DNA from 2 places in the Acidovorax sp. 1608163 genome. Region 2 is predicted to be linked to the other one. Evidence: riboswitches for the same ligand, from Rfam matches in the RefSeq annotation. Region 2 holds a riboswitch; the other holds the start of a gene.
What was found. A riboswitch is a leader RNA that binds a small molecule or an ion and turns the genes downstream of it on or off. The one in region 2 is predicted to bind cobalamin.
Positions count from the first base shown of each region.

Region 1: it holds a riboswitch for cobalamin, as region 2 does, so the genes downstream of both, cobM (precorrin-4 C(11)-methyltransferase) here and EAG14_RS08030 (TonB-dependent receptor domain-containing protein) in region 2, are expected to answer to the same signal.

Region 1 is NZ_CP033069.1:4,867,331-4,876,723, forward strand. Features, by position in the region: gene EAG14_RS21760 (cobalamin biosynthesis protein) at 1-27, opposite strand, end outside; gene EAG14_RS21765 (cobalamin biosynthesis central domain-containing protein) at 31-840, opposite strand; gene cobI (precorrin-2 C(20)-methyltransferase) at 837-1,691, opposite strand; gene cbiE (precorrin-6y C5,15-methyltransferase (decarboxylating) subunit CbiE) at 1,688-3,019, opposite strand; gene EAG14_RS21780 (cobalt-precorrin-5B (C(1))-methyltransferase) at 3,016-4,152, opposite strand; gene EAG14_RS21785 (precorrin-8X methylmutase) at 4,160-4,855, opposite strand; gene EAG14_RS21790 (sirohydrochlorin chelatase) at 4,852-5,817, opposite strand; gene cobM (precorrin-4 C(11)-methyltransferase) at 5,817-6,623, opposite strand; cobalamin riboswitch at 6,792-7,027, opposite strand; gene EAG14_RS21800 (alpha/beta hydrolase) at 7,057-8,073, opposite strand; gene EAG14_RS21805 (hypothetical protein) at 8,093-9,058, opposite strand; gene lpoB (penicillin-binding protein activator LpoB) at 9,256-9,393, opposite strand, start outside.
Region 2 is NZ_CP033069.1:1,778,739-1,788,131, forward strand. Features, by position in the region: partial or broken gene EAG14_RS08010 (putative bifunctional diguanylate cyclase/phosphodiesterase) at 1-56, shown strand, start outside; gene EAG14_RS08015 (sulfite exporter TauE/SafE family protein) at 108-923, opposite strand; gene EAG14_RS08020 (cell division protein ZapA) at 1,392-1,742, opposite strand; gene EAG14_RS08025 (DUF904 domain-containing protein) at 1,739-1,978, opposite strand; cobalamin riboswitch at 2,027-2,266, shown strand; gene EAG14_RS08030 (TonB-dependent receptor domain-containing protein) at 2,353-4,233, shown strand; gene EAG14_RS08035 (cobyrinate a,c-diamide synthase) at 4,257-5,630, shown strand; gene cobU (bifunctional adenosylcobinamide kinase/adenosylcobinamide-phosphate guanylyltransferase) at 5,639-6,220, shown strand; gene EAG14_RS08045 (ABC transporter substrate-binding protein) at 6,386-7,321, shown strand; gene EAG14_RS08050 (iron ABC transporter permease) at 7,318-8,379, shown strand; gene EAG14_RS08055 (ABC transporter ATP-binding protein) at 8,424-9,218, shown strand; gene cobO (cob(I)yrinic acid a,c-diamide adenosyltransferase) at 9,208-9,393, shown strand, end outside.

The DNA.
Region 1 (9,393 bases), 2.0 Mb from region 2:
GGGCGTGGTGCAGGCCATCGCGGGCATGGCTCAGGCGGTGGTGACGTCAGCGGTCTGCCCGGCTGGCGGGCGGTACACCACCAGGCGTTCGGCCCAGTCGGCCCACAGGCTGTCTGGCACCTCCGCATCGGTCACCCACAGCACGGCCTTGTGGTGGTCGGGCCGCACTTGCGCAAAGGCGTTGAGGCATTCCACATTGGCGGGCAGCGGCGTGGGGCGTGTCCACCAGCGGGTGCTGCCAGCCTCTTGCACCAAAGCAATGGGCTCGCCGTTGACCACATGGGCCGAGACGCGGGTGATGTTGATCTTGGGGGCCTGCACGCGCCAGCCCAGGTGGCGGCCCAGGATGTCCACAGGGATGGTCTTGCCCACGTCCGATGCAGTGGTCAGCACGGGCGTAGCGCCCAGCAGGTCGGCAATGCGCTCGCTCATGGCGTTGGCGCCGCCCACATGGCCCGAGAGGACCGGGATGACGAACTGGCCAGCATCGTCTACCACCGTGATGCCGGGATCTTCGTCCTTGGACTTCAGCACAGGTGCAATCAACCGCACCACCGCACCCAGAGAGACAAAGAACACGAGCTGATCGTAGGCCGCAAACAGCGGAGCCATCTCATCGCGCAGAGCACCGTCGTAAGCGCGCACGGGGTTGGCCAGGCCTTCGAACGCCTGGGCAAACTTGGCGGCGGTGCACACATGGGCATCTGGCAAATCACGCGCCAGCTGGGCCGCCTGGGCCGCGCCGTGGCGGGTGATGGCGACGATGCAGACGCGTGTCTCTTGCTCAGGGTTCACGGGAGCAGAGAGCACCACGGCGGGTGATTCAGAGGATGCGGTCATTCAGCGGTTTCCAATTCGGCAGAGAGGCCGTTGCCATCCAATGCGGGCAACGGCACGGGCGATGTCTTTTTGAGGCAACCCTTGATGCGCTCGCCCCGGATGCGGTGCGGGTTCTTCACCACCATGAGCGAGAGGTAGCTGACCTTGGTGCCACGCAGAGCGGGCAGGTCCACGCCGTTCACGCTGCGCTCGTCGGGCGCGCCCACGCGCTCGATGAACTGGGTGTGGGGCAGCAAGTCGCGCTGGGTGAGCCAGTCGATCAGGTCGTCCATCAGTGGCTTGACCTTCATGAGCACCAGGGTGTCGAAGTCGGTGAGCAAGCGGTCCACCGCGCTCACGCCGTAGGCGGCTGGCACGATGGCAATGGTGTCGTCCTGTTCTGCCAGAGGCATGCCGCGCGCGGCGCAGGCGGCCGCGAAGGCGTTCACACCGGCAATCACAGGCACATCGATGCGCGCATCCAGCGCCTGCACGGTGCGGGCCAAGTGGCCAAAGGTGGCGTAGGTGCTGGCATCGCCTTCCACCAAAAACAGCACGTCCTGCCCGGCCAGCAGCCAGGGCAGCACTGTCTCTGCGGCGCGCATCCAGGCGCGGGCGAGCTTGTCGCCGTCATGCGTCATGGGGAACAACAACATTTGGTGCTGGGCGGGCGGCGTGAGCCCGGCGCGCTGCACGATGTCAAAGGCGTAGCTGGGTGTTTTGGTGCTGCGGGCGGGGTAGGTCCACACTGCATCGGTGCGCTGCAGCTGTGCCCAAGCTGCGCGGGTGATGAGGCCAGGGTCGCCAGGGCCAAGGGAGACGCCAATGAGGCGGCCCAGTGCAGGGGTGGTCTGAAGCGTGGTCTCGCTCATGCACCCTCCCCTTGCGTGGCTGGCACCGCTGGCATCGCACTACCCTCGCCGCGCTGCGCGCACACGATCCACACCGGGTTCTCTGCCGCCATGCGGTGCATGTGCAGGATGGGTTTGCTGCGGGCGGCTTGCAGTTGCAGCACATCCCACACCGCACCCTGGGCCTGCAAGACGTGCGTGGCGCTGGCCAGGTTTTCGAGCGTGACGAAGTTCATCACCAGCCAGCCCCCCGCACGCAGGCGGCGCAGGCACAGGGCAATCAGCTCCTGCAGCTCACCGCCCGATCCGCCAATGAACACGGCATCCGGGTCGGGCCAGGCGTCCAGCCCCTCAGGGGCTTTGCCGTGCAGCAGGGTGTGGTTGCTCACGCCAAAGGCACGGGTGTTCTGGCCTGCAATGGCGTGGTCGGCCTCGTTCTTCTCGATGGCCCACACATGGCCTTGCGGGCACAGGCGGGCGGCTTCGAGTCCCACCGAGCCGCTGCCCGCGCCAATGTCCCACACCCGGCTGTCAGCGCGCAGCTGCATGCGGGCCAGCGACACGGCACGCACCTCTTGCTTGGTGATGAGGCCCTTGTCGGGTTGGCGCTGGTGGTAGGCGCTGTCGGCCAGGCCCATGCGCACAGGCTGCGGGCGCACTTGGCTGCGCACCAGCACCACCACGTTGGGGTCGGCATAGGCTTGCTGGGCTGCATCGTGGGGCGATAGCTCGGCCACCACACGCTCGTCGGGTGTGCACAGGCGCTCAGCCACGGCCATCTGAAAGTCGTCGCCCAGGCCCTCGGCCACGATCAGGCGGGCTATGCGATCGGGCGTGTTGTCGGGGCTGGTGAGCACCAGCAAGCGGTCGTGCTGGCGCAGGCTCTGCGCCAGGGCATAGAGGCCGTGGCCGGGCTCCGCCCCCACTCGCCATTCGCCAGCATCCTTGCTGTGCACGGACACGATGCGCGCGTCCTGCCAGGCCAGGCCCAGGCGGGCGCAGGCGAGTTGCACGGTCGAGAGGTTGGGCAGCACCTCCACCGCCTCGATGCACAGGCGCGAGGCGAGGTAGCTGGCAATGCCGTGGCACAGCGGGTCGCCCGTGGCCAGCACCACGCTGGTCTGGCCTGCGTCGCGCGCGGCAGCTATCCAGCCGGGCACGGCGCTGAGCTGGCCCGTCAGATCGCGGCGCTGGGCATGGGGGGCGATGTCGTCGTCCAGCAGCGCCAGCGTGCGGGCACCGCCAATGACCCAGTCGGCCCGGCGCAGCAGGGCCAGGGCTGTGGGGCTGAGGCTGGCGGCGCCATCGTCGAGCACGCCGATCACTCGGCAAGGTTGGGGGTCGGTCATGTGGGTTGTGAAATGGAAGAATCGGCTTCGGCCATCTTCAGGCCATCGAAGTCACACACCAGCACCTGCAGGCGGAACTTGCCACCGTAGCGGTCAGGGGCCATGAGCGTGTGCACCACGGCCCGGGCCAGCGCTTCGTGAAAGGCCGTGGCCAAGCCCAGGGCCTGCATGCGCTCGGCGGCAAAACGGGCGGTTTCAGCAGCAGCAATCTCGGCGCACACCTCGGGCGGGGCACCAATGCCTGCAGCCAGTTGCGCGAGCAGCTCGGTGTCCACCTCGGCGCGGTTAGCGTGGGTGATGGTTTCACCCTGGGCGATTTTGGTGAGCTTGCCCACCATGCCGCCAATGACGACTTCGGCGAGGCCTTGGGCCACAGCTTCATCAAGCGCATAGCGCAAAAAGTCGCCCATCTGCACAAAGCAGGCGGGGGGCAGGCCAGCGCGCTCCTTCATCGCAAACTGCTCGGTGCGGCCACCGGTGGTGAGCACCACCACACCGTGGCCCAGCGTGGCCGCCACTTGCACGCCCTGCACCACGCTGGCGCGGTAGGCGGAGGTGGAATACGGCTTGACGATGCCGGTGGTGCCGAGGATGGAGATGCCACCCAGAATCCCCAGGCGCGCATTGAGTGTCTTCTTGGCCATGTCCACGCCTTGCGGCACGGAGATGGTGACCTCCAGCCCCGCATGGGCCAGCAACGTTGCACCTGCGGCGCGCACGTTGTCTTCGATATTGCGGCGGGGCACGGGGTTGATGGCGGGGCCGCCCACTTCCAGCCCCAGCCCAGCCATGGTGACGGTGCCCACACCAAAGCCGCCACACAGGCGCACCACACCGGCCTCGCTGGGCAGCACACGCACATCGGCGGTGAGGTGGGCCTTGTCGGTGCAGTCGGGGTCGTCGCCCGCATCCTTGATGACCATGGCATGGGCGGTGGCACTGAGGGTGCTCGCATCGCAACGCCCATCGTTCACTGCAAAGCGCACCGTGTCGCCGTTGGGCAGCAGGCAGTCCACCGCATCGGGCACCGTGCCATGCACCAAGCCCTGCACGGCGGCGGCGGCGGCGGCGGCAGAGCAGGCCCCAGTGGTGAACCCGGTGCGCGTGCCACGGCGAACGGTTTTTTCCATCATGGCGGTGTCAGCCCTGGGCTGCAATGCCCATCAGGTGCTTTTGCCGCGCCTCGGCCAACGCCAGTAGCGCATGCAAGGCGGCCACCACCAAGGTGGAGCCCCCCTTGCGCCCACGGATCACGATCCATGGCACTTCGTGCTGGCTGGCAATCAGGTCTTTGGACTCGGCCGCGGACACAAAGCCCACGGGCATACCCACCACCAATGCCGGGCGCACGCACTCTTCGGCGATCAGCCGGGCCAACTCGATCAGCGCCGTGGGGGCGTTGCCGATGCCCACGATGGCCCCGTCGAGCAAGCCCCGCTGGTGCGCCTTGCGCATGGCCTGCACTGCGCGGGTGGTGTCTTGCTGCTGGGCTTGCGCAATCACGTCCGCATCTGATATGAACTGGTGCGTGTACATGCCAAAGTGCGCCAACCGCGGCTGTGACAGGCCCGAGCAGATCATCTCCACATCGGCCACCACGGGCGTTCCCCCACGCAGCATGGCGGTGATCCCCGCCTCCACGGCGTTCAGGTGAAAGTCGGTCAGGCCGTTGAACTCGAAGTCAGCATTGGCATGGATCATGCGGCGCACGATGGGCCACTGCTCGGCCGTGTAATCGTGGCCCTGCACCTCCGCATCGATGATGGAGAAGCTGTCGTGCTCAATGGCCTGCCCCGCGCGGGTGAGCTGCTCGGTGACGGTGTTGACGGTGCTCATGCGGGCTGCACCTCGTGATGGTGATGATGGTGGTGATCGTTTTCGTGCAGATGCACTACGGCCTCTGCAGCCGGAGCATGGGTGTGCTCATGGCTGTGACCGTGGCCCATGTCGTGGGCAATCTCGCGGTACTTGCAACCGTCGCAGGGCAATTTGCTGTCGGGCACGCCCGCACGCAGGTCGGCCACACGCTGCTCCAGCAGGGCGAAGATTTCTTTCTCAAACCCGAAGTACGAGGCCTGCGCAAACCGCACCTGGGGGTACTGCTGGCGCAGGTGCTCCACCTGGCGGGCAATGCGCTGCATGAGCGTGCCGGTGAACAGGTAATACGGCAGCACCACCACCTGCTTCATGCCCAGCAGCACCTGGCGCTGCACCGCGCGCTCCAGGCGCGGCCAGGTGATGCCGGTGAAGGCCAGGTCCACCAGCTCGTGGTCGGTCTCTTCCATCAGCCAGCGGGCCATCTTGGCGACATCGCCATTGGCCTGGCGGTCTGACGAGCCGCGCCCCAGCAGCACCACGCCCGTGGTGGTGGGGTCGGGCATATCGAGCTGGCCCATGCACTGGCGCAAATTGCGGCGCAGCACCGCCAAAATGGGATCACAAGCCGTAAGGTGTGGGCCGTACAAAAACTCGGTGCCTGGGCGATGCTCGCGCGCGTGCTCGATGGCCTCAGGGATCTCCATCTTCACGTGGCCCGCCGCATTCAGGATGAGGGGCAGCACCAGCACGCGGCGGGCGTTGCGCCCGGCTTGCTGCAAGCCGTCGTGCAGGCTGGGGGCGGCAAATTCGATGAAACACACCTCAATGTTCCAGCCCGGCTGGCGCGCGCGCCACTGGGCCACAAAACGGTGGATTTCGTCGTTGCCCTCGCTCTCGCGTGAGCCGTGGCCGATGAGCAGGATGGTGTCGTCGTGGCGTGCGCCGAGGTGTATACCGTGGGGCGTGGCTGGGGTGTGCATCAAGAGGTCTCCGTGGGCGTGGCAGGCACGCTGGCCTTGCGAAAGCGGTGGGTGAAGCTGGCGTCGTACAGCTTGGACTTGGCCAGCGTGGGCCAGTGGCGTGCGCCCAGGTTGGGGCTGGCAATCACCATGGCCTGGCTGACCACCTTGGCGTCGCGGCAGCGCTGGCGAATGTCTGCCAGCGTGCCGCGGATGATGAGTTCCTCACCCGGCCAGCTGGCCTTGTGCACCACCAGCATGGGGGCGTCCTCGGCCCAGCCGGCGGCGCGCAGCTGCTCTTGCACCTTGTGCAGCAGGGTGATGGACAAGAAGATGCACAGCGTGCAGTGGTGGCGCGCCAGCTCGGCCAGCGACTCGCCTTCAGGCATGGGCGTGCGGCCTTCCACGCGGGTGAAGATCACGCTTTGCGTGACCTCGGGCAGCGTGAAGCTCTCCACCGCCGCCGCTGCCGACGCCATGGCCGATGACACACCCGGCACCACGCGCACGGGCACGCCTGCGGCATCCAATGGCTGCACCACTTCGATCAATGCGCCGTACAGCGCCGGGTCGCCGGTCTGCAAGCGGATGACTACCGCGTGCTGCTGCGCCTGGGCAATGAGCCAAGCGGCCATCTGCTCCAGCGTCATGTCTTTGCTGTCGGCAATGCTGCAGCCCGGCGGTGCCCAGCGGGTCACGGCCTCGTTGACCAGCGAGCCAGCAAACAGGATGGCGCCAGCACGCTCGATGAGCGAGCGGCCTTTGACGGTGATGAGCTCCGGATCACCTGGGCCCGCGCCCACAAACCAGACGGTGCCGACCGTCATGGCTGGCGCAGGCACAAGGAGGCCCACCCTGTCCGCAAGGGAGAGGGATGGCACGCCAAACGCCGCGCCGCTGGCACGCAGGCCAACATCAAATCAGAAACCATGGACAAAACCCGGATGCACCCAGACCCCCTGCTTCCCCGCAGGTTCTGTGACATGGGTGGGCACGTGGCTCACCCGCTTGTCGGCCGGTCTCCGGGCTGGCGAGGTGTTCCTGTGAATCCTTCCCAGGCCATGAAGACCCAGTGGACATGTGACGCAGGCTGAAAGCGGTGCTTTCTCTCGCTTACCGTTGCGGGGGCAGCTCAGGTTAAGGGCGACTCGTGGTGGGCCGCGCTCTCCCGATTCCCGTTTAACTGTGCCGTCGCAATGACGGCACGAGCACCAACGGGGGCGAGTATAGGGCACGGCACCGTCAGGGCACCTGCAGCCGTCAGCACAACCCCTGGCCTGGCGTGCGGGCCCATTGCTCCAGCCCATACCACACCCCTTGCACGCCATCTGTGTCTGGCGTCTGCAGGCCGTGGTTGGCCCCCGCCAAGCTGCGCATGCAGTATGGCGCTGTACGACCCTGGGCAACCCGGGCAAATTGCCGGTACGCAGCCGCAGGCACAAGCTCGTCCCTCTCACCCCACACCTGCAGCAGCGGCCAGGGTCCGTCAACGAGGGGCTGCTGCACAGACCAGTGCCACAGGTCTCGCCAGTAGCGCAGGCTGCGGCCTTGGTGCACGATGGAGTCTGGGGCTGTGCTGGCCTGCATGCGGTCCAAGGCGTCCCAATCGGCACTGTGGCCCGTGCGCAGTGCCTGAAGCCGCCCGGCTTCGCGCGGGTCCAGGCCACTGCCAGAAACCATCACCATGCCCGCCAGTCCAGGCCCGGCAGCCGCCGCCAAGGTGGGCAGGAGTTCCACCCCCTCGGAGATCCCGACGAGCAGCAGGGGCTGCGGCGGACCATCCACACGGGCAGGTGGCGGCATGGCGACGATCTGCTCCAGCGCAGCCCGGGCGTTGACCGCCCAGTGGGAGAGGCTGTCCGTCCGCACAAAATGGGGCGGGCAATCGGCAGGTGCGGTGGTGTCCTGAGGATGCACGCCGGGCTTGTGCAGCACCGTCACCTGGGCATGCAGCAGGCCCCTGAAGTAGCGGTCTGCCAAGGGGCCCATGCCCGCGCAGCCAGAGCCCGGAATCACCACCACGCGGTAGCGCAAGGGCGGCGCCAGGGTACCGCGCTGCAGCGCCCACAGCGCTTGCGCTGGGCCCTCACCCACACTGATCCCACTGAGCCGCAGGGGCATAAATCGCACGGCGCCCTGCCCTTCAGCGGTCTCTGCAGGCGCAGGCGTCCGCGGTGCAGCGCAGCCGGGCAAACCCGCGACAGCGCACGCAAAAAAGGCCAGCGCAAGGCTGGCCTTCACGGTGCGCTGGCGCAGCGAGGGCGCCATGGCGTTCATCGCCACGCAGTGCCCGGCATCACTTTAGGATGATGACCTGATCAGGCTGCTGCGGGACAGGCATCGGCTGGGGTTGGCCGCCGTCTGCAGGGTAGGCCATCGGCTGTGGAGGCCGCACGCCACGGGACAAGTGCGCATCGGTGTAGCCCAGTTGGGTGGCCAGTTGCACGTACACGTCTTGGGCCAGACTTTGCGAGGTTTCGCGGATCACCTTGGCACGGTTGGGTGGGGCAATGTCGCCACGCGTGGACAAAATCTTGGTGTCGTTGCCCTGGCCCTGGGCCGAGAACGCTGCCTTGATTTCATAGGTGCGGGTGTTGATCAGAGAAAAGTCGGCCAGCAACTGCAGGCCGTACTGGCGTGTGGCGCTGCTGCTGCCTTGCAGGGGCGACAGGGCATCGGTGAAATCGATGCTGGAGACCACGCCGAACAGCACGTAGTCGGCGCCGTTGAATTCGCCCTTCTTGATGCGGGCGATCACATCGGTCACCTGGGGCTGTGCCTTGGGCGTGGCCATCTTGCCGCCCTGCACTTGGTTGAGCACCTGCTCGGCCTTGGAGGCCTGGGGCGCACCGGCGTCAAAGCCCTTGCCCTGCACCAGGCGGAAGTAGGTGCCTTGCAGCAAAGCGCCCTTGATGTCGTTGGTGTAGCCGCCCAGCTCGCGCTGCTCGATGTAGCTGTAGCTGCCCGCCACATAGGTGCCACTGGCCTGCTCGGACGCCTGCACTGACTGGCTGCCAGAGTACGAGCCACCGCCACCATATGCCCCATGGCTGTGGCTGCCGCCCTGGCTGCTGCGCGCACTCATCTGGGCGCTGCGCTGGTAGGCGCCCGCCACAAAATACTCGGACACGCGCTGGGCATAAGCCAAGTCGGTCACAGCAATCTTGGGGGCCGCATTCTGCGCCTGGGCGCTGCCGCCCCAGGCCAGCGTGGTGGCGGCGATCACGGCCAGTGCCGTGTGCAAAGTGGTTCTGCGTTGCATGGTGTGCTCCTTGTGAGCTGACGGGAATTCAGGGATGAATCAGACGCAGTGCAATCCAAAACGCACATCGTCCGATACTGGCGCGGTCGATACCAGTGGCCGCCGCGCAAGGGCCGCCCCGCCGCGCTGGCGGCGTCCCCCTTCCCGCGCCAAGCGCGAGAGAAAGGGGGAAGCGGCAAAGCCGCTCAGGGGGTTCTTTACTTCTTGCTCGTTTTGCGAATCTCTTTTTCGTCCTGCCATTCGATCGTGCCTTCCTGCACGTCAAACATCTTCAGCGTGAACTTGTAGAACACGTCCTTGGTGTTGTTGTTCTGCTTGACGATGCTGGTCAGCTC
Region 2 (9,393 bases):
ACCCCGGCAAGGTGGCGCAGCGCATGCAAGAGCAGGGCGTTGCGGCAGCGGCCTGATGCTTGTTGGGCGGCGTTGCAGTTGCCCACAACGCGGTGCCCTGGCGCGGTTCAAGACGCCAGCACACCTTTCCAGAACATATAGGCCGCCAGTGCAAAAAGCAGACTGGCAAACACGCGCTTGAGCTTTTTCACGGGCAAGTTGTGGGCTGCTTTCGCGCCCAATGGGGCGGTCAGCACGCTGCAGGTGGCAATCACGCCCAGTGCTGGCAGCCACACATAGCCCAGCGAGCCTGCAGGTAAATCGGCCACTGACTGGCCGCCCAGCACATAGCCAATCACGTTGGCCAAGGCAATCGGAAAGCCCAGCGCAGCGCTGGTGGCCACCGCATTGTGGATGGGCACGTTGCACCAGGTCATGAACGGCACACTGACAAAGCCGCCGCCCGCGCCAACCAAGCCTGACAAAAATCCAATCACCCCGCCTGCACCCATCTGGCCCGCCGTGCCAGGCATTTGCCGTGTGGGGGCAGGTTTCTTGTCCAGAAACATCTGCGTGGCAGAAAAGCTGACGAACAGGCCAAAGAAGATGGCCAGAAAAGAGCCTTTGAGCAGAGCAAAGACCCCCAGGCTGGCGACCAAACTGCCCAGCACAATGCCAGGGGCTAGATTGGTCACGATGTCCCAGCGCACGGCTGCGCGCTTGTGGTGCGCACGCACGCTGGAAATAGAGGTAAACACAATGGTGGCCATCGATGTGGCAATGGCCATCTTCACGGCCAAATCTGGGCCCACCTGCTTGGTGCCCAGGATGTAGGTCAGAAATGGCACTAGCAGCATGCCGCCGCCAATGCCCAGCAGCCCGGCCAGAAAGCCGGTGCACAAACCCAGAACGCCCAACTCAACAATCAGCAGAGGATCCAGCATAAGGGAGGGGTACCGTAAGTGTTGGAGTGGGGCCCGAGCTGCTGCTCGGCAGCGCTTCGCACCGAGAGGGCCAAGCGTAAGAAGAAGGTGTCTGCGAATGCCACCGGACCGGCATCCTGAACCGGGGGTTCAGGGGGGCGAGGGCAGCCTGACGTTGGGTTCATCTGACGCGAGACGATCACGCTCACCAGGCAATTACCAAGCCCGAGCTCAGGGAGCATTGGTTCAAGGAAATATAAAGCCCGACAGCACCGCAGACCTCGCCATTGTAGGCCTTTGGCCTGGAGGTTGCAGGCAAAGCGGTGATGTATTTGGGGAGGGTTTGCCACGCTTGGGTCAAACGCGGTGGCCGATGTGCGCGCTCTCTGGGCTGGCGGCTACGGGGCCCGCCATCTGGCCCGTGCAAATATGCCTAAAAGCCGAAACACACCGTGGGCAGTCTGCCCGGGGTGGCCGCAGCCAGCACCGTCAAAGCAGCTGGCCGTCTTGCTCCAGCGCCTGGTCCAGGCGGCCCAGCAAGCTTTGCAGGCGCTGGTTTTCTTCATCGCTGGGGGCTGAGGCCGCCAGGGTGGGGGCAGGGGTGTGCACTGGCTGTGCTGCTGCCTTGGCCGCCGCTGCATCGCGGTCGGCGATTTCAAAAGCGAGGTTCAGCGCAGCCAGCACGGCGATGCGCTCGCGGGCGCGGACTTTGCCGGCATCGCGGATGCGGGTCATGGCGGTGTCGACCCGCTCCACGGCATCCAACAGGCGCGATTCTTGCCCCTCGGGGCAGGCCAGCAGGTAACTTTGCTGCAGGATCTGCACCTCGATTTGCTTCATTCGATTTCCTTGGTGGGGGCGGGGGCGACGGGCGCGGTGTTGGAAGGCAGGCGCTCCAGCAAGGCGTCGATTCTGCCGCGCGCTGCGTTCAGGCGGGATTTGAGTGAATCGCGCTCCTGGGTCAGGGCGCTGACTTGATCGGCCAGCAAGGCATTGGTGCGTTGCAACTCGGCGTGGCGTACCAAAAGGCGCTCAACACGCTCGGCGATCTGATCGGTGGTGGAGGGTTCTGCCATACAGCTCTCGATTGTAGGGTCGTCTGTTCCAGGCGGGGGATGCAGAGGCCCTAAAATCCGCGAGTTGGTGCTCGCTGCTTGGTTCACAGGCTGCAGTTCAACGGGAAGCAGGAAGGCGACCACCACGGTGGCATGCCCGGCCTGCGCTGCCCCCGCAACGGTCAGCGGACGGATCGCTTGATCCTCTCTCCATTCACACACGCCACTGGGGGCCTTGAACAAGCCCCTGGGAAGGCCTTGGAGAGTGTTCCGCCAGCCCGGATACCGGCCAACACGGTGGTTGTGCGCGACCCATGGTGTCGCTGCGCAGCCGTATCACCCACACGCTGGCGGGGAGGCCGGCACGGGTTGTTTGTTGATTGAGTTCCCCCACGATGAAGTACCCCACCCCCCACGCCCGCAAGCAGGCGCTGTTGTCGCTGCGCCCTGGCCTGATGGCCCTGGCCGCCACTGGGCTTTGCACCTTGTCGGTGCCTGCCCATGCCCAAACCACAGGTACCACGGTGCTGGCGCAAAACCTGCGCGCACCTTCTTTGTCTGAAACCGTAGTGGCCGCCACGCGCACTGAGCAGCCACTGTCCGATTTGGTGGCCGATGTCTCCATCGTGGACCGCGACAGCATTGAGCGCAGTGGCGCCACCGGCCTGGGCGATTTGCTGGCCCGCCTGCCAGGGGTGGAAATGTCGCGCAATGGCGGCCCGGGCACGCAGACCAGCCTGTTTCTGCGCGGTGCCGAATCACGTTTTACCGCGGTGTACATCGACGGGGTGCGCATGGATTCCCAGGCCACCGGTGGCGCCGCGTGGGAGGCCATTCCGCTCGGGCTCATTGACCGCATCGAAGTGCTGCGTGGCCCTGCGGGCGCGGTGTATGGCTCTGACGCCCTGGGCGGTGTGATCCAGATCTTTACCAAGCGCGGTGAAAAGGGCTTCGCGCCGTTCGTTTCTGTGGGCGTGGGCAACCGGGGCACCACCAAGCTCGAAGCCGGTGTGAGCGGCGCCAGTGGCACGGTCGATTACGCCCTGGGCCTGCTGCGCGATGAGAGCGACGGTTTCAACGCCCGCCCCATTGCCGGCCAGAACCCTGACAAGGATGGCTACCGCAATACCGCTGGCAATGCCCGCGTGGGCGTGCAGCTCAATGCAGTGCACCGCCTGGAAGGCACGCTGATGGCGGGCGACACCAACAGCGGCTACGACAGCGGCCTTGGCAATGACGACCGCAACCTGCACACCATGCACGCGCTGGGGCTGAACTGGCAGGCGCAGTGGAGCAGCGCTTACAAGACCAAGTTCAGCGTGACCGATTCGCGCGACGAATACGAAACCAAGCCCTCGGTGTACCTGTCGGACACGCGCCTGCGCGGCTACCTGTTCCAGAACGAATGGCGCCAGGGCGCCCACCAGCTCACGGCCGCGCTGGAGCGCCGTGAAGACCACCTGGAGAACAACCCCATCGACCGCGATCGCTCGCAAAACGGGGTGGCACTGGGCTATGGCTACAACGCGGGCGGGCACACGGTGCAGGTCAACGTGCGCCACGACGAGGACAGCGAGTTTGGTGGCAAGGGCACGGGCAGCGTGGCCTATGGTTACGCCATCACGCCGCAGTGGCGCGCCACGGCATCGGTGGGCACCGCTTTCCGCGCACCCACGCTGTACCAGCGCTTCAGCCAGTACGGTGTTGCCTCGCTGCGCCCTGAAACCGCGCGCAACGCCGAGCTCGGCCTGCGCTATGCCCAGGGCAGCAGCACCTTCTCGGCCGTGGCGTTTCGCAACCGGGTAAGTGACCTGATTTCGTTTGCAGGTACAGGGCCTTGCGCCTCCACGTTTGGCTGCTACGCCAACACCGCCCGTGCCGAATACAAGGGCGTGACGCTGGCCGCATCGCACCGCGTGGGCCCCGTGCAATTGCGCGGCTCGCTCGACCTGCAGCGCCCGCGTGACCTGGACACCGGCAAGCAACTGGCCCGCCGCGCCAAGCACCACGGCACCTTCGGGGCCGATACCGTGGTGGCTGGGTGGACGCTAGGGGCAGAAGTGCAGGCCTCGGGCCGCCGCTACGACACCATTGCCAACACCAACGTGCTGGGCGGCTACACCCTCGTCAACCTGTACGCCAGCACTCGCATTGCGCGCGACTACACCCTGCTGGCCCGCGTGGACAACGTGGCCGACAAGGACTATCAGTTGGCTCGCACCTACGCCACCCCAGGCCGCACGCTGTTTGTGGGCCTGAAGTGGGCACCGCAGTGACCCCATCGGCCCCCTTGCAGGCCATGGCGCAAGCCGCTGCCCGCTGCCCCGCCTTGTTGATTGCCGCCCCGGCCTCGGGGCAGGGCAAGACCACGGCGGTGGCGGCGCTGGCGCGGCTGCACACGCGCCGGGGCTTGCGCGTGCAGGTGTTCAAGTGCGGGCCGGATTTTCTGGACCCGCATTGGCACCAGCTCGCCAGCGGCCAGCCGGTGCACCAGCTGGACCTGTGGATGAACGGCGAGGTCGATTGCCGCCAGCGCCTGCATGCAGCGGCGCAAAGCAACGACCTCATCCTCATCGAGGGCGTGATGGGCCTGTTCGACGGCACACCCAGCGCGGCCGATCTGGCCCAGCGCTTTGGCGTGCCCGTGATGGCCGTGGTCGATGCATCGGCCATGGCGGGCACCTTTGGCGCGCTGGCCTTTGGCCTGCAACATTACCGCGCAGACATGCCCTGGGCCGGCGTGCTGGCCAACCGCGTGGGCAGCGAGCGGCATGCGCAGATGCTGCGCGATGGCCTGCGTGACAGCGCCGACTGGATGGGCGCGTTGATGCGCGTGAGCCATGGCGAAGAGCCTGCTGGCGCCGGCAAAAAAGGCGCGGCCTTGCTGCCTGAGCGCCACCTGGGCCTGGTGGCTGCGCACGAGCTGGCCGACAGCGCCCAGCGCCTGGACGCTGCGGCCGACGCACTGGCCGCCACCCCGCTGGGCCAGATGGCCGCGCAAGACTTGCAGCGCTGGGCGGTGGATTTCCCCGCACCGGACGACATCCGGCCTGTGCCGCCCTTGCTGGCGGGCCGCACCGTGGCCGTGGGGCGCGATGCCGCGTTTTGCTTTACCTACGCCGCCAACCTGCAAACGCTGGAGCAACTGGGCGCGCGCGTGGTGTTTTTCTCGCCATTGGATGACGCTGCATTGCCCCCATGCGACGCCGTATGGCTGCCCGGTGGCTACCCCGAGCTGCACACCGACCGCATCGCCGCCAACACCGGCATGAAGGCCAGCCTGATGGCCCATGTGCTGCAGCGCAAGCCCCTGTGGGCCGAGTGCGGCGGCATGATGGCGCTGTTTGAATCCATCACCCACACCGACGGAAGCACGCACCCCGCTTGGGGCCTGCTGCCCGGACATGTCCGCATGCAAAAGCGCCTGGCCGCGTTGGGCCCGCAGCAACTGGTGGTGGATGGGCGCACGCTGCGTGGGCACACCTTCCACTACTCCACCGCGCAAAGCGATGCACCGGTGGTGTCGCGCACCTCGCGGCCCGATGAGCCGGTGGCGGCCGATGCGGGCGAGGCGCTGTACCGCCTGGGCAGCATCCACGCCAGCTACTTCCACGCGTGGTTCCCATCCAGCCCCGTGGCCGTGGCGCACCTGCTGGGTGGAGTGACTGCGTGAGCCAAACCATGCCAAAAAGCCGCTCCGAGCTGATCCTCGGCGGTCAGAAAAGCGGCAAGTCCCGCCGGGCCGAGCTGCTGGCGCGCGACTGGCTGGCCCAGTCGCCCGCACACAACGCCGTGCTGATCGCCACCGCCCAGCCGTGGGACGGTGAGATGCGCGAGCGCATTGCCCGCCACCAGCGCGACCGGGCCGAGCGCGTGCCCGGCCTGCAAACGCTGGAAGAACCCCGCGACCTGGCAGCCGCCCTGGCAAAGCACAGCACCGCGCACACGCTGGTGGTGGTGGACTGCCTCACGCTGTGGCTGACCAACTGGCTCATGCCCGCTGGGGACGAAGCTCTGGATTTGAAACAAAAACAGGCTCTGGCGCTTGACTGGAAAGCGCAAGCAGCTCATTTTTTGATAGCAATTGAAAAAGCCCCCGGCCCCGTGGTGCTGGTGGGCAATGAGATCGGCCTGGGCGTGATCCCCATGGGCCGCGAAGTACGGGCCTTTGTGGATGCGCTGGGCGTGCTCAACCAGCAAGTAGCGCAGGTGTGCGAACGCGTCACGCTGATGGCGGCAGGCTTGCCGCTGAAACTGAAATGAATCACCCCCTGAGTCGCGTCGCGCCTTCCCCCTCTCTCGCTTCGCGGGAGGGGAACGCCGTCCGTGCGGCGGGGCGGCCCTTGCACGACGGCCCTGGTCTGGATCGAGCCAGTTTCGAGCGCGGTGGGTTGCTTTGTACAGCAACGAATTCACTGAGATAGAACTATGAAACCCATCCCCGTGCGCCGCATCCTCTGGGTGATCGCCATCCTCATCGTTCTGGGCCTGCTCATGGCCGGACTGGCGCGGGCGCAGCCCGTGCAGGTCACCGACGACCGGGGTCGTGCGGTGACGCTGTCGCGCCCGCCCCAGCGCATCGTGAGCCTGCTGCCATCGCTCACCGAAACCATCTGCGCGCTCGACCAATGCCACCGCCTGGTGGGCGTGGACCGTTATTCCAACTACCCCGCCAGCGTGCAAAAGCTGCCCAAGGTGGGCGGTGGGCTGGACCCCAACATCGAGGCCATCGTGGCCCTGCGCCCCGATGTGGTGGTGATGTCCGTCTCATCCCGCGCGGGCGAGCGGCTGGAGGCGCTGGGCGTTAAGGTCGTCACGCTGGAGCCCAAAACCCATGCCGACGTGCAGCGCGTGCTGGGCACCATGGCCCGCCTGCTGGGCCAGCCCGACGATGCCGCGCGCAAGGTGTGGCGCGTGATCGATGCCGCTGTGTCTGCCGCCGCTCAGAGCCTGGCGCCCGAGGCCCGCAACACCCGCGTGTACTTTGAAGTGAGCCGCGGCCCCTACGGCGCGGGCGAGTCGTCGTTCATTGGCGAGACGCTCACGCGCCTGGGCGTGAAGAACATCGTGCCCGTCTCGCTGGGGCCCTTTCCGCGCCTGAACCCCGAGTTTGTGGTGCGCGCCAACCCCGACCTCATCATGATGGGCAACCGCAGCATGCAGAACATGGTGCCGTACCCAGGGTGGGACACCATCAAGGCCGTGCGCGAGCAGCGCCTGTGCGTGTATGGGCCCGACGATTCGGACACCGTGGTGCGCCCCGGCCCCCGCATGGCCGAGGCCGCCCGGCTGATGGCCCAGTGCATCAACGACAAAATGGCCCGCAAACCCCAGACGGCCAACTCCCCAGCCACCCGGCCATGAGCGATTCCACTCTGCCTCCCGCCGCCGTCCGCATCACTGCGCCCCATGCGGGCGTGACCCCATCGCGCCAACGGGCTGTGTGGCTGCTGCTGGCGCTGGCCGCGCTGTCGGTGCTGCTCACCGGCCTGGGTGCCAGCGTGGGCAGCACCGGGTTTGACAGCGTGCTGCGCCTGGCCGACGACCCCCTGGCTGCCCGCATCGTGTGGGACATTCGCCTGCCGCGCAGCCTGGGTGCGTGGCAGGCGGGGGCGCTGCTGGGCCTGGCGGGCGCCGTGGCGCAGGGGCTGTTTCGCAACCCATTGGCCGACCCGTTCTTGCTGGGCAGTGCCTCGGGCGCATCGTTGGGCGTGGCGCTGGCCATGGCGCTGTTTGGCGTGGCGCCTGCCACCGTGTGGCTGGCCAAGCTGGGCCTCACGGGGGCGGCCTTTGTGGGCGCTGTGCTGGCCGTGCTGCTCACGCTGCAGCTGGCGCGTGGCGTGCAGCACACCCTGCGCCTGCTGCTGGCCGGGGTGATTGTGGGCGTGGTGCTGGGTGCTGTCAAAGACCTCATCACGCTGGCCGCGCCCGACATCATTCCGTCCATGCAGGGCTTTAACCTGGGCAGTGCGGGCTTCATCGGCTGGGCGTCTTGCGTGCTGATGGCCGCGGCTTGGTGCGTGTGCGCCGCAGCGGCCTGGGTGTTCAGCCGCGCACTCGATGGGTTGAGTTTGGGCGAGGCCACTGCCACCAGCCTGGGCCTGCCGCTGGCCCCCATGCGCCTGGCGCTGGTGGCGGTGCTGGCCCTGGCCACCGGCACCGCCGTGGCGCAGACGGGGCTCATCGCCTTTGTGGGGCTGGCTGCGCCGCACCTGGTGCGCTCCATGGCCAAGGTCACCCACGCCTGGTTGGTGCTGCTGGCCAGCCTGATGGGCGGCGTGTTGCTGATGGGCGCCGATGTGCTGGCCCGCTGGGTGATTGCCCCGCAAGAGCTGCCGGTGGGCGTGCTCACGGCCGTGCTGGGCGGTGGCTACCTGCTGTGGCTGATGCACCGGCGCACCGGACAAGGGGGCGTGCTGTGACCACATTGCATGCTCCTGAAATAATAGCTATCCACGCTCACCAGATGGGCGCTAGCGTGGGTAAATGCCCCATATTGCAAGACATTCATCTGCCGCTGCTGGCCGGGTGCTGGACGAGCATCGTCGGCCCCAATGGCGCAGGCAAATCCACCTTGCTGCGCGCACTGGCGGGGCTGATGCCGCACACCGGCACGGTGCACCTGCTGGGCCGCGCGCTGGCCGACTGGCCCCGGCGCGACAAGGCGCGGGCGCTGTCGTGGCTGGGGCAGAACGAAGCCGCGGCCGACGACCTCACCGTGTACGACGTGGCCATGTTGGGCCGCCTGCCGCACCAGCCCTGGCTGGCCCCGCCCAGCGCGGCCGACCACGCGGCGGTAGAGCAAGCCCTGCGCGCCACCCACGCGTGGGACTGGCGCCAGCGCACGCTGGGGGGCTTGTCGGGCGGCGAGCGCCAGCGCGTGCTGCTGGCCCGTGCCCTGGCCGTGCAGGCCCAGGTGCTGCTGATGGACGAACCCCTGGCCAACCTCGACCCCCCGCACCAGGCCGACTGGCTGCTGCTGGTGCGCGCGCTGGTGGCCGAGGGCAAGACCGTGGTCAGCGTGCTGCACGAGGTCTCGATGGCGCTGCAGGCCGACCACGTGGCCGTGCTGGCGCGTGGCCGTGTGGTGCACCACGGCGCAGCGGCAGACCCCGCCACCCACCGCGCCGTAGAACGCGTGTTTGACCGCCGCATTGCCATCCACAGCGTGGCCGGGCAATGGATGGCGCTGCCGCAGTTGCACGCTACGGCTGTGCCACCTTCCAATGATTTGAACGAGAGCCCACCCCATGCAAATTGAAGCCGCCCCCACCGAAAAGCGCTACGAAAAACCCGAGGGCGAGCGCCGTGGCCTCGTCATCGTCAACACCGGCGACGGCAAGGGCAAAAGCACGGCCGCCTTTGGCCTGGCACTGCGCGCCCATGGCCGGGGCAAGGCCGTCAAGATCTACCAGTTCATGAAAGTGCCCACGGCC